2 regions of the Hoeflea sp. TYP-13 genome follow, and region 1 is predicted to be linked to the other one. Evidence: predicted binding sites of a transcription regulator. Region 1 holds the regulator's gene; the other holds the start of a gene.
What was found. The regulator LexA, encoded in region 1, represses DNA repair genes until DNA is damaged. The targets are predictions, from matches to a motif close to TGTTCNNNNTGTGTTCNG.

Region 1 (6,585 bases):
GGGGGAGCAGGGATTCGAGTGAGGGGCTTCGTAACCGCGGAGTTGCAATATTTGGCAATTTTGTATCCGCAATACGCGAGGAGGCGGGCCAGGGACAGGGGATTCTGTGGTTGCCTGTGGCCATGGCTCTCGGTGCAACCTTCTGGTTCAGCACAAATGAAAGCCCACCGCTTGTGTTTGTTGCGGTCCCGTTTGTTGTTTTAGTCGGGTGGCTTCTCGCCTTTGGGTATGGGCGTGCGCGTTTCACGCTCATCATGATCGCCGGATTTCTTGCCGGAATGCTTGCAGCAGACTTTGAGACCTCCCGCAATCCGACAACATTGCTTGATAGTGAAGTCACGACCCGGCTGCGCGGCGCGGTCGTCGGCCGCGATATCGACCATGCCGGCCGGTGGCGTTACACCGTTGACATTCAAAAGACATGGGATCCGCAAATCAGGCGGCCTCCGGAGCGTGTACGCCTCGTCTCGCGAAGCAGACACGAGCCCGTTGCAATCGGCGTGGGGATCGAAGGTCTTGCACGCCTTCAGCCGCCCTCGGGTCCCGCACTGCCGGGAGAATATGATTTTTCCTTCAATGCCTATTTCAAGGGCATTGGTGCATACGGTTTTTTTTACGGTGCCCCGATAGTCGCTGACAGCGCTTTGCAAGACGGCACGGTTTCGTCAAGCCGGCGTTTGAGCATCTGGCTGGCGCAGCTTCGTGAAGACATTGCAGCGCGTATTAGGGCTGTCCTGCCAGGCGATACCGGAGGATTTGCGAGTGCGCTGACCGTTGCCGAACGGCGCGCCATGAGCCCCGAAACAGTAGAAGCGCTTCGAGCCAGTGGTCTGGCGCATGTCCTGGCGATTTCCGGACTTCATATGGCGCTGGTTGCCGGGACATTCTTCTTTTTCATGCGTGCCTGCTTCAGTTTTTTTCCGTCACTCGTCCAGGCGGTTCCTGCCAAAAAGATTGCCGCAGCAGGTGCCTTGCTTGTCGCGACCTTTTACCTGTTCATTTCGGGTGGCAGTGTGTCGACACAGCGCGCCTGGATCATGCTTGCAATCGTTCTTGTTGCCGTGCTTCTGGATCGGCGGGCTCTGACAATGCGCAATGTTGCAATTGCTGCGATCATCATCATTTTGATTTCCCCGTCAGCAGTGGTCGGACCCGGGTTCCAGATGTCCTTTGCGGCAACCGCGGCGCTCATCGCCACCTACGGGCTATGGGATCGCAGATGGTCGGAACGTCGGTTGTTTGAAAGTAATTCGGCGCCTGGGCTGTTCCGGGTCGTGCTGGTATTCTTCGCCGGTCTTGCACTGACGTCGCTGGTCGCGGGCCTGGCGACTGCGCCATTCGCCATCTACCATTTTCACCGGGTTGCATCATTCGGTCTCATAGCCAACCTCTTGGCAATGCCCATCGTGACGTTTGTCGTTATGCCTGCCGGGCTTATTTCGCTGCTCGTCATGCCACTCGGTTTGGAGCACTGGCCATTGGTTGCGATGGGCTGGGGGCTTGATGCGGTGATCGCGATAGCGCGTTATGTCGAGGGCCTCGGCGGCGTCATTGTTGTCGGCCGGATGAACTGGCTGGCTCTTTCCGCTCTTGTTTCGGGTTTTCTCGTTTTCGTGCTCGCAAAGACGCGCCTAAGGCTGATTGGTCTTGCCGTCTGCGCAATTGCCATTGCTGCCTTTGTGGTGGTCGAGCCCGACCGGAAACCGGACTTGCTGGTTTCCGAGGATGGCAGGCTCGTCGCCCTGGTCACGGAAAATGGCCTTGCAACGAACCGGAGGCGGCCATCAACCTTCATATTCGAACAATGGCAGCGTTCAATCGTCAGGGACGGGCATATCGCACCGACATATTCGGGTGTCAGCGCTACCGATCTGCCTTCTCTATTTGAAAGCATGCGAGGCCAAAAGCCGTCATTCGTCTGCGTAAAAGACACCTATTGTGGAGCTGTGACCGCCGCCGGAACAAGGGTTGCCGTTGTCGAGGACCTTGCAGCGATCGGAGCGGCCTGCGATAGCGCCGACATCGTAATCACCGCCAAGAAAATCGCCATGGAACGCTGTTATTCAGGAGCAATGCTGGTGACAGGCAGAATGCTGCGGCAAAGCGGGTCACTCGAAATCGGGATGCCGAATAAAGCCGGTGAACTCCTCGTTCGATCCGCCATCGGCCACACGAACCGGCCCTGGACTGAGCAGCGGTTCTATGACTGGCGCAGCCGATCATTCCATCACAATCCGCCAAAGTGGATGCGCGACCAATAGCGGTTTCCGCGACTGGCAATCAATGATAGCGCCGGATCAGGCCAACGAGTTTACCCTGGATCTTCACCTGGTCGGGGCCGAAAATCCTTGTTTCGTAGGCGGGGTTTGCCGCTTCAAGTGCTATCGATGCGCCCTTGCGGCGGAAACGCTTGAGCGTTGCCTCTTCATCATCAACGAGAGCGACGACGATTTCACCGGGATTGGCAGTCGCGGCGTTCTTGATCACCACCGTGTCGCCGTCGAATATGCCGGCTTCGATCATCGAGTCGCCCTTGACCTCAAGCGCATAATGTTCGCCACTTGAAAGCATGTCCGGCGGCACGCTGATATTGTGGGTGATGTTCTGTATCGCCGAGATCGGAACGCCCGCGGCAATGCGGCCCATGACGGGAACGCTGACAGCGGCTTCGACGCCGTCATCGACAGGTGAGGGGGCGGCTTTCGATTCGGTTGCCGGTTTGCCGAGGCTGCCTTCAATAACGCTCGGGGAAAAACCTTTTCGCGGCTGCGATGCCGGGATCATCGTTTCGGGAAGACGCAGCACTTCCAGCGCTCTTGCCCGGTTGGGAAGCCTTCGGATGAAACCGCGTTCCTCCAGTGCCGTGATCAACCGGTGGATTCCGGATTTGGATGCGAGATCAAGCGCTTCCTTCATTTCGTCGAAGGACGGCGGAATACCGCTTTCCTTCATGCGTTCATGGATGAAAAGCAGAAGTTCATGTTGTTTGCGCGTCAGCATCGCAGTGCTCCCGAATCGGAGAAACAAATACAGAACATACACTATATGTTCCAGTTGTGTTCTGCAAGTGTTGTGAATGTGCCGGACAAAGGTGAATGAATGGTGAAGGGGAATTCCCGGGGAGGCAGGAAGCTATTGCGGACCGGGATTGGAGAAGCGCAGGGAGTTATTTTAGATTGTGAATTTTATAAGCGCTTGAATTTATTATTGTTTCCGGAATTCCCAATCGCGCTGGATTGTGGGGGTGACATTCAACTCATCCCGAATAGTTATTTACGCTTTGATTTTATTGTCTTTTCATAGCCAAAGACTTTTTCAGGACATAATCCCATACACCTGTGAATACGGGATATCCGATGCTCTTTCTTTGTTTCCCTCCGGACTTTAGAAGGATCGGCGCATCATTGCGGCGAATTCTCCGACGATGCCGCGCCGGAAGGCCAGTACGCAAAGCACGAAGATCGCACCCATGACCACGGGCACCCAGGCGCTGAGCGGGCCCGACGCAAGGAGATTTTGCAATGATATGATTACGCCTGCCCCAAAGGCCGGGCCGATAAGCGTGCCAACGCCGCCGAGGAGGGTCATAAGCACGACCTCGCCGGACATGTGCCAGTTGACATCCGTCAGTGAGGCAAGCTGGAAGACGACCGTTTTCGTGGCACCGGCGAGGCCCGCAATCGTAGCCGAGAGTGTGAAGGCGAGCAGTTTGGCCCGCTCCACGTCGTAGCCGAGCGAGACCGCGCGGTCCTCGTTGTCGCGAATGGCGCGCAGCACCTGACCAAAGGGCGAATGCACGGTACGGGCGATCACCGCGAAGCCTGTGAGGAAGACAATCAGCACGAAATAGTACATGGCCAGATTGTCCGTCAGGTCGAACAGGCCCAGCGCGTAGCCGCGCGGCACGCCCTGCAACCCATTCTCGCCGCCGGTGAAGTCGGCGGAGACGAAGAAGAAATAGGCCATCTGTGCAAGGGCCAGCGTAATCATGGCGAAATAGATGCCCTGCCGCCTTATCGCCAGTTGACCGACTACAGCGCCAAAGGCGCCGGCTGCTACGGTCCCGGCCAGTATGCCGAGCTCCGTCGGCAGGCCCCAAACGGTCAGCGCATGCCCTGTGACATAGGCCGCCCCGCCGAAAAAGGCCGCATGGCCAAAGCTCAGAAGACCGCCATATCCGAGGATGAGATTGAACGCGCAGGCAAAGAGCGCAAAGCACAGGATCTTCATCAGGAAGACCGGGTAGATTGCGAAGGGGGCTGCGATCAGCAGGGCAAGCGCGATGAGGATTGCAATGGGTCTGGTCATGTGCGGCTCCCTTATGCGGTTCGTCCGAAGAGGCCCGCGGGCCGCAGTATCAACACAACAGCCATGACGGCGAATATCACAGTAGCCGAGGCTTCAGGCCAGAACACTTTGGTCAGCCCCTCGATCACGCCCATCGCGATTCCCGTGACGACGGCACCCATGATCGATCCCATGCCGCCGATGACGACGACGGCAAAGACGACGATGATCAGGTTTGAGCCCATCAGCGGATTTACCTGGGTGATCGGGGCAGCCAGAACTCCGGCAAATCCGGCGAGCGCCACACCATAGCCATAGGCGAGTGTTGTCAGCAGCGGGACATTCACGCCAAACGCCTGCAACAGCCTGGGATTTTCTGTACCGGCGCGCAGGTAGGCTCCGATCCTGGTGCGCTCGAACAGCCACCATGTGAACAGGCAGACCGCGAGAGCAGCCACCACGACCCAGCCACGGTACCACGGCAGGAACATGAACCCCAGATTGACACCGCCCTTTAGCGCTTCGGGTGTGGGATAAGGAATGCCTGAAGCGCCATAAAGCTTGACGAACAGGCCCTCGATCACGATCGCAAGGCCGAAGGTCAGCAGCAGTCCATAAAGATGGTCGATACCCGAGAGCCTTCGCAGCAGGAAGCGTTCAATCAGTATGCCGGCCGAACCCACCATGACCGGAGCGAGGATCAGCGCCCCCCAATATCCGATGCCCAGGACTACAAGCAGAAAATAGCTGGCGAAAGCGCCCAGCATATAAAGAGCGCCGTGGGCGAAATTCACGATGTTCAAAAGGCCGAAGATCACTGCCAGCCCGAGTGATAAAACCGCGTAGAAGGCTCCGTTGATCAGCCCCAATAGGAGCTGTCCAAAGAGCACTTGCGGTGGAAATCCCAGAAGTTCGGCAAGCATGATCCGGCCTCGCTTTTTTGGGCCCCGGCTGGTACCGGGGCCCTGTTTGGCGTTATTTTGTGGGACACGTGCTCTCGGAGAGCGGGCCATAGGCTTCTTCACCCGGAATTGTCCGGATGATCTCGTAATAGTCCCAGGCCCCCTTGCTCTCAGACGGCGATTTCACGCGGGCAAGATACATGTCGTGCACCATCCGTCCGTCGCTGCGGATCACACCGTTCTTGGCGAAGAAATCATCGACCGGATTTTCGCGCATCCAGGCCAGTATGGTATCGGTGTCGTCGGAACCGGTTGCTTCGATGGCTTTGAGGTAATGCGTAACAGACGAATAGACGCCCGCCTGCACCATGGTCGGCATAGCTCCGGCGCGCTCGTTGAAGCGTTTGGACCAGGCACGGGTCTCGTCGTTCAGATCCCAGTAGAAGCCGGTGGTCAACTGTATGCCCTGGGCGGTTTCCAGCCCCAGCGCATGTACATCCGTGATGAAGGTCAACAGCGCCGCGATGGTCTGGCCGCCTGCCACTAGGCCAAACTCATTGGCCGCCTTGATCGCGTTGGTGGTGTCGGCACCGGCGTTTGCCAGACCGACAACCTTGGCGCCCGAGGCCTGTGCCTGAAGCACAAAGGATGAGAAATCCGAAGACGGAAACGGGTGCTTGGACGTGCCCAATACTGCGCCGCCTTCGGCCTTGACCACGTTTGCCACGTCGCGTTGCAGCGCCTCGCCAAAGGCGTAGTCAGCGGTCAGAAAATACCAGGAATCGCCGCCCTCTTTCACCACGGCGGAACCGGTACCAACGGCCAATGCGCGGGTGTTGTAGGTGTAGTGGATGCCTGTCGGGATGCATTTGTCGTTTGTCAGGGGTGATGAGGCAGCGCCTGAGACAAGCGCGATCTTGTTTTGCTGTTTTGCGACTTCAAACACCGCCAGCGCGACCGAGGTGGTCACCAGTTCCGCAAGCGCATCCACCTTGTCGTTCTCGAACCATTCGCGCGCCAGGTTGGCGGCAATGTCCGCCTTGTTCTGGTGGTCGGCGGTCACGAGTTCGATCGGCGCGCCGGCCACCGAGCCGCCAAAATCCTCCACGGCCATCTGCGCCGCGATCACGGCGCCCTGGCCAGCCAGGTCCGCGTAAACGGCGGCCATATCGGTCATGACACCGATCTTGACGGCACCGTCGCTGATGTCGGCCTGGGCGGTCCCGATTGTCATGGCAAGCGCAGAGACGCCTGCGGCCAAGATCCTGATGATTTTCATGTCTGGTCTCCTCCGAGTTGGCGAGCGTCAAACGCTCAGATATTCATCAAAGATCGCCTGCGAGGTTTCGACCTCCTCCCGCGCCACCGTGGCGGCGAGATTTCCGTGATCCATGAT
Region 2 (6,585 bases), on a different contig from region 1:
TGGAAGCGGACGCAGCAAAATTCATCGGCGCAGGCATTGCCTGTCTCGGCATGGGCGGTGCAGGCATTGGCCTCGGCACCATCTTCGGAAACTACCTTTCCGGCGCTCTGCGCAACCCTTCAGCAGCTGACGGCCAGTTCGGTCGCCTGATCTTCGGCTTCGCCGTTACGGAAGCTCTGGGCATCTTCTCGCTGCTCGTTGCACTGCTCCTCCTCTTCGCTGTCTGATTCATTTCGGACTGGCGCATCTGGCCACGCCTAAGGGGGTGGCCACGGAGCGGCGCCGATCTTTTTGAAGGTCACCGCTCTTGAAGTCGAACCGCAGCGCCCGGGCGATGAAACTGCTCCGGTTGTAGCGGAACTATTTTGGAGGCAACCATGCTAGTGACAGCGGCCTACGCAGCCACTGCTGAAACTGCTGAACATGCGGCAGAGGGCAATTTCCCGCCCTTTGACAGCTCCACATTTGCATCGCAAATTCTGTGGCTGGTCATTACGTTCGGCTTTTTCTACCTGTTCATGTCGCGGGTCGTGCTGCCGCGTATCGGCAGCATTCTGGAAACGCGTCGTGACCGGATCGCTCAGGATCTCAACGAGGCCAACCGCCTGAAGGAAGAAGCCGATCAGGCTTTCGCCACCTATGAGCAGGAACTGGCCGACGCCAAGTCCAAGGCGCACGAGATTGCCCAGGCAGCTCGCGACGCCGCAAAGGCGGACGCCGATGCGGAGCGTGCCAAGGTCGAGGCCGAGGTTGCCGGCAAGCTCGAGAAGGCCGAGGCTGAAATTGCGGCGGTCAAGACCAAGGCGCTTGCCGAAGTCGGCACGATTGCCGCCGATACGACGGCTGCGATCGTCAAGCAGCTGATTGGTGGAACCGTCACGAAAGCCAAGCTCACGGCAGCCGTCAAGGCTGCTGCGGAAGGGAGAGAATAATGGACGCCACTTTTTGGGCCTTCGTCTCCCTCATCCTCTTCCTGGGCCTGATCGCCTATCTGAAAGTGCCGGGCATGTTGACCAAGTCGCTGGACGAGCGGGCCGACAAGATCCGCAACGAACTCGACGAGGCACGCCGTCTGCGCGAGGAAGCACAGCAGCTCCTGGCCGAGTACCAGCGCAAGCGCAAGGATGCCGAGAAGGAAGCCGGTGAATTGATCGCCGCTGCCGAACATGAGGCTGCCGGCCTGGTTGCCGAAGCCCGGCAGAAGACGGAAGAATATGTTACGCGCCGCACGGCAATGGCCGAGCAGAAGATTGCCCTGGCCGAAGCCGAGGCGGTCAATGAGGTTCGCCGCTCGGCCGTGGATATTGCGGTGTCCGCTGCCGAGACGCTGATCACCGAAAAGGCCGACGCCAAAACGGCCGGCGAACTGTTCGATTCATCCGTTGCAGAGCTGAAAGAGCGGCTGAACTGATCCACGGTTCCTGATCGAAGTTTCAAAGGCCGGGGTTTCCCCGGCCTTTGCTTTTTTGGGACAGTTGGTTTATCGCTGGAAACGCATCGCAAGGTTTTGTGATGCATCGTTCTCAGGGCGGGGTGAAATTCCCCACCGGCGGTGACGATGGTTGAAGGCTGTTCAACGCCCAATACCTCGAAGCCCGCGAGCGCCCGGTCCAAAAGACCGGGGTCAGCAGATTCGGTGAGATTCCGAAGCCGACGGTCATAGTCCGGATGGAAGAGAGCGGGTCAGGACACGGACGTATTCCGGCTGCGGAATACTGTGTGTCATGCCTGTATGCCCTGATTCCTCTAGGTTCTTAAAAGGAACAAGTGATGAATCAGAAAACACTTCTCCAAAACGCTAAATTCATTTCCGGCAATCCTGCGCTGGAAGCCGCGTTCTATATGGTTGCCGCCGGCGCCGCCTTTGCGCTGGTCAATGTCAGCATTCAGGCGGTCACCATGCGGTACGGAATGCAATCGACGTCGGCGGCCTTCTGGCAATATCTTATCGCCATGCTTTGCGGCGTGCCGTGGATCGTTCGCACGGGACTGGGCGTTCTGAAGACGGCCAATCCCGGAGCGCATATCGTTCGTGTTGTGCTGGCTGCCATTGGCGTACAGTTCTGGGTTGCCGGACTTGCTGCCGTGCCGATCTGGCAGGCGATTGCCCTAATCATGACGTCGCCTTTTTTTGTAACGCTTGGTGCCGGTTTGCTGCTTGGCGAGCGTGTCGGGCCGGCGCGGTGGATGGCGACCCTTGCAGGATTTGCCGGCGGCATGATCATTCTGGCGCCGTGGTCCGATGCATTTTCCACCGCGACATTGTTACCGGTAGCCGCCGCAGTTTTCTGGGCCGCGACATCGCTGATGACCAAGCGGCTGACGGAAGACGAATCGTCGAAAACAATCACGCTTTACATGCTTTTATTGCTGACGCCCATCAATGCCGGTCTGGCGGCCTCATCCGGCGGTTTCGCCGTGCCGGGCTCCATGGCGATCGGGCTGATCATTGCCGCAGGATTGCTGACAATCATCGCGCAGTTCCTGATAGTCAGGGCCTATGCGAAGGCCGATGCGGCTTATGTGCAGCCATTTGATCATCTCAAGCTGCCGCTCAATGTCGTGGCCGGCTGGGTCGTCTTCGGGTTTGTGCCGACGGGCAATTTATGGCTTGGGTCGCTTCTGATCGTGTCGGCGTCGATCTTCATCGCCCACCGGGAATCGCGCGAGGCGGCACCTCAGCCCGCTTGATCGACGCGCTATGGATCGCTGCGCATCGGTCTGAAACTCATTCGGTGCAAGGAGCAGGGGCCGTTATCGGCAATTGCCTTGCGGTGGGCGGCGGTTCCGTAGCCGGCATGTTTGTCGAAGCCGAAATCGGGAAAGTCCGCCGCTGAGCGTTCCATCATGCGGTCCCGCATAACCTTGGCGACGATCGATGCGGCGGCAATCGACAAAGACCGCGCGTCACCCTTGATGACCGCTCTTGCGCGGCAACGAAGACCCGGCGGAACATCGCGTCCGTCGATCAGTGCATATTCGGGTAGGCGCGGAAGGGCGGCAAGCGCGCGGCGCATGGCATCGAGACTTGCCTTGCGGATATCCGTGCGGTCGATGTGGGTGGGGCCTGAAGAAGCTACCGCGACCTCGGCTGTGGCAAGAATGAGATCGAACAGGCTCTGCCGCTTTTTCGCCGTCAGTTTCTTCGAGTCGTCGAGCCCCGGCGGGATGTTTTCAGGATCGAGAATGACGGCTGCCGCGACGACCGGTCCGGCAAGCGGCCCACGCCCGGCTTCATCCGCGCCGGCAACAGGCCGCCCTGGTGCTCCGGCCTCGATTTCCAGGCAATAGTCAGGCCGGTCTGCAGGCAAAAGAAACAGCTCGGCCTGCTTTGCCGCCGTTTTGTTGGCGGCGGTCCTCTTCTTGCGAGAATCAGGTGGGGTGCGAGACATTGCGGCAAACTCGCACGCCCACCCGACCCCCTGCAAGTCCCTCCTCGGGGAGGCGATTGTCCGGACGGCAGAACCCGGATCATTCGCTCCCGAAAGACCGAATTCCCATGTGAGGCACGGGCGGCGGGAACTCGGCTGCGGCTTTGCGGAGGGAGACGTCGCCATGGCCGGTCGGGGAAAACGGCCATGGCGAAAGGCGTTGTTTCTAAAGAAGGTTGAGCTGCACCCCCATGCCGAGCGGCGGTGTGAACAGATCGGTGCGCAGCGAGCGCCATCTCCTGTCCAGACCCAGCTTCTTTGTGGCAATTTCGAAGCGCCGTGCCAACTGCCAGGCATAGGGCCCGCTGCCTTTCATGCGCTTGTTGAAATCAGCGTCGTAATCCTTGCCGCCGCGCATCGAACGCACCAGCGACATGACATGGCGATAGCGGTCGGGATAGTGGCGCAAGAGCCAGTCCCTGAACAGCGGGCTGACTTCGAGCGGCAGGCGCAGCAGGATATAGCTCGCCGTACAGGCGCCGGCCGCCTTTGCCGAATCGAGAATACGCTCCATCTCGTGGTCGTTGAGGCCGGGAATGACCGGCGATGCCATCACGGCGACCGGAATGCTGGCGTCCGAAAGGCTGCGGATCGCCTCCAGCCGCCGCACTGGTGTCGAAGCCCTCGGTTCCATGGAGCGGGCAAGCTTGCGGTCGAGCGTCGTAACGGACACGGCAACCTTGACGAGGTCCTTTTCCGCCATCTGTGAAAGGATATCGATGTCGCGCAGCACAGTCGCGGATTTCGTCACGATGCCGACCGGATGATTGCAGGCATTGAGCACCTCGAGCAGCTGGCGCATGATTCGCCACTTCTTCTCGATCGGCTGATAGGGGTCCGTATTGGTGCCGATGGCGATCACCCGCGGCTTGTAGCCGGCTTTGGCCAGTTCCCGCTCGAGCAGCTTTGGTGCATCGGGCTTGGCAAACAGGCGCGATTCGAAATCAAGCCCCGGCGAAAGGCCCATGAAGGCATGGGTAGGACGCGCAAAGCAGTAGATACAACCGTGCTCGCAGCCGCGATACGGATTGATGGAACGGTCGAAGGAAATGTCGGGTGACGTGTTACGGGTGATGATTGTGCGCGGCTTTTCAACCTGAACCTCGGTCCGGAAGGCCGGCAGATCCTCGAGCGTTTCCCAGCCATCGTCAAATATCTGACGGGACTTGTTTTCGAAGCGTCCGCTTGGGTTGATACCGGCACCGCGGCCGCGCCGCCGGTCGATGTCGATGCGCATGCCGGAGCGTGCGACAAGCGCGTCGGCGACATCGGCCCTGTTCGAAGGGGCAAGGGCGTTTTGCCTGAAATGATCCAGCTCGCTCATCGGAGCACCCTTCCGTTTGAAATTGGTTTGTGAATTTATTCCTAACAAAGGAATGAGAACATAGCAAGAACAAATATGGAGACTGTGGATTGAAATGCAAGACAGTCATCAGGAACGGAGGCCATATGTGATTGCTTCACGCGCTATTTTGTCCACCCGCGTTGACCGCGTCCGGAGGCAATGCAAGCATCGCGGCCGCAACGCAACCAGCGACTGACTGAAAAGGAAGCATCCGATGGGCAGCAAGGTTATTGTCGACAGGCACGGTCCGGTGACGGTCGTGACGATCAACCGGCCGGAAAGCCGCAATGCGGTCGATCCGGAGACAGGCGCACTGCTGCTTGCCGCGTTCGATGAATTTGATGCCGATGACACGCAGGCCGCTGCGGTTCTGTGCGGGCAGGGCGGAACATTTTGCGCCGGCTTCGACCTCAAGGCCGTGTCTGCCGGATCTCTCGAGTATGACCCGACAGGCGAGGGGCCGATGGGCCCGACTCGCCGGTTGCTTTCAAAGCCGGTCATTGCAGCCGTAGAGGGTTATGCGGTGGCGGGCGGACTTGAACTAGCCCTTTGGTGTGACATGCGTGTCGCTGCGTTCTCTGCCGTCTTCGGAGTGTTCTGCCGCCGCTGGGGTGTGCCGCTGATCGATGGCGGCAACGTCAGGCTGCCGCGGCTCATCGGCCACAGCCGCGCCATGGACATGATCCTGACGGGCCGCCCGGTCGGGGCCGAGGAAGCATTAAGCTTCGGCCTCGCCAACCGTGTCGTGCCGGAAGGAAAGGCTTTGGAGGAGGCGATGTCCCTTGCAAACGACCTTGCCAGGTTCCCACAGACATGCCTGCGCACAGACCGGATGACTGCCCACCGGCAATGGGGCATGGACCTGCAGGATGCATTGCGCCTGGAAGGCGTTGAAGGCGAAAAACCGGTGCTTGAAGAAGCGGAAAGGGGTGCGTCGCGTTTTGCGTCGGGCCGCGGCCGCTCCGGCAGTTTCGATGAAATTTAAAACCCGGGCCTGCGCTCGCCGCATCAGCCGGGGATGAGACCGCGCGCGGCCGGCAGGCAATTGCGGCAACGAATTCCGTTGGTTACGATTACAATGTGAATCGAATTCCAAACGAAGAAACAATGGAAAGTGTGCATTTGGCAACCAGAGATCAAAGTCCGGGTGAAAATAATGGCGGGCAGATAGATACACGCAAAGGCGTGCAGTCGGTCGACCGCGCATTCGCCATTTTGCGGGTTATGGAGGAGGCCGACCGTCCGCTGGCGGTCAAGGAGCTGTCGGAATTGTGCGGCATGCCTCCGTCAAAGGTACATCATTACCTTGTTTCGCTCGTCCGCTCCGCAGTCGTTCGCCAAAACAGCAATGGCAACTACGATCTCGGTCCGTTCGCCTTGCATCTGGGTATGTCGGCGCTGCGCAGATTGGACACGATCGCATTGGGAAGCCGCGCCGCAGAAGCATTGCGCGACAAAACGGGGGAGGCGGTTTTTGTTGCCGTATGGGGCAGCCATGGAGCAACGATCGTGCGTTACTTTGAAGGTTTCAGACCAGTTACCGTGGAGGTTCGGGCCGGTCTCATACTGCCTGTCTTTACCTCGGCGACCGGCAGGGTCTTCCTGGCCTGGGGTAATGCGGGGCAGGTGGAAGCGGTCGGCCAGCGTGAACAGACGAGGACAGGCAACGAGATCGAACAGATCCGCGCCGAGACAATGTCGTCGGGACTGGGCCGCGTGGACGGAGATCTGCTGCCGCGCATTGCTTCGCTGAGTGCACCCGTCTTTGATCGTGACGATAGGCTGGCGCTGGCCTTGACGTCTTTGGGC

Region 2: the regulator LexA is predicted to act here: its motif matches at 4,810-4,827, upstream of ABVT35_RS05445 (PA0069 family radical SAM protein).

The regions. Positions count from the first base shown of each region.
Region 1 covers NZ_JBFRBB010000002.1:260,691-267,275, reverse strand. Annotated here, with positions in the region: gene ABVT35_RS11585 (ComEC/Rec2 family competence protein) at 123-2,261, shown strand; gene lexA (transcriptional repressor LexA) at 2,281-3,000, opposite strand; gene ABVT35_RS11575 (branched-chain amino acid ABC transporter permease) at 3,385-4,308, opposite strand; gene ABVT35_RS11570 (branched-chain amino acid ABC transporter permease) at 4,320-5,210, opposite strand; gene ABVT35_RS11565 (ABC transporter substrate-binding protein) at 5,263-6,468, opposite strand; gene ABVT35_RS11560 (ABC transporter ATP-binding protein) at 6,496-6,585, opposite strand, start outside.
Region 2 covers NZ_JBFRBB010000001.1:1,159,707-1,166,291, forward strand. Annotated here, with positions in the region: gene ABVT35_RS05420 (F0F1 ATP synthase subunit C) at 1-227, shown strand, start outside; gene ABVT35_RS05425 (F0F1 ATP synthase subunit B) at 378-932, shown strand; gene ABVT35_RS05430 (F0F1 ATP synthase subunit B) at 932-1,411, shown strand; FMN riboswitch at 1,516-1,684, shown strand; gene ABVT35_RS05435 (DMT family transporter) at 1,771-2,691, shown strand; gene ABVT35_RS05440 (ribonuclease HII) at 2,700-3,392, opposite strand; gene ABVT35_RS05445 (PA0069 family radical SAM protein) at 3,598-4,755, opposite strand; gene ABVT35_RS05450 (crotonase/enoyl-CoA hydratase family protein) at 4,991-5,761, shown strand; gene ABVT35_RS05455 (IclR family transcriptional regulator) at 5,899-6,585, shown strand, end outside.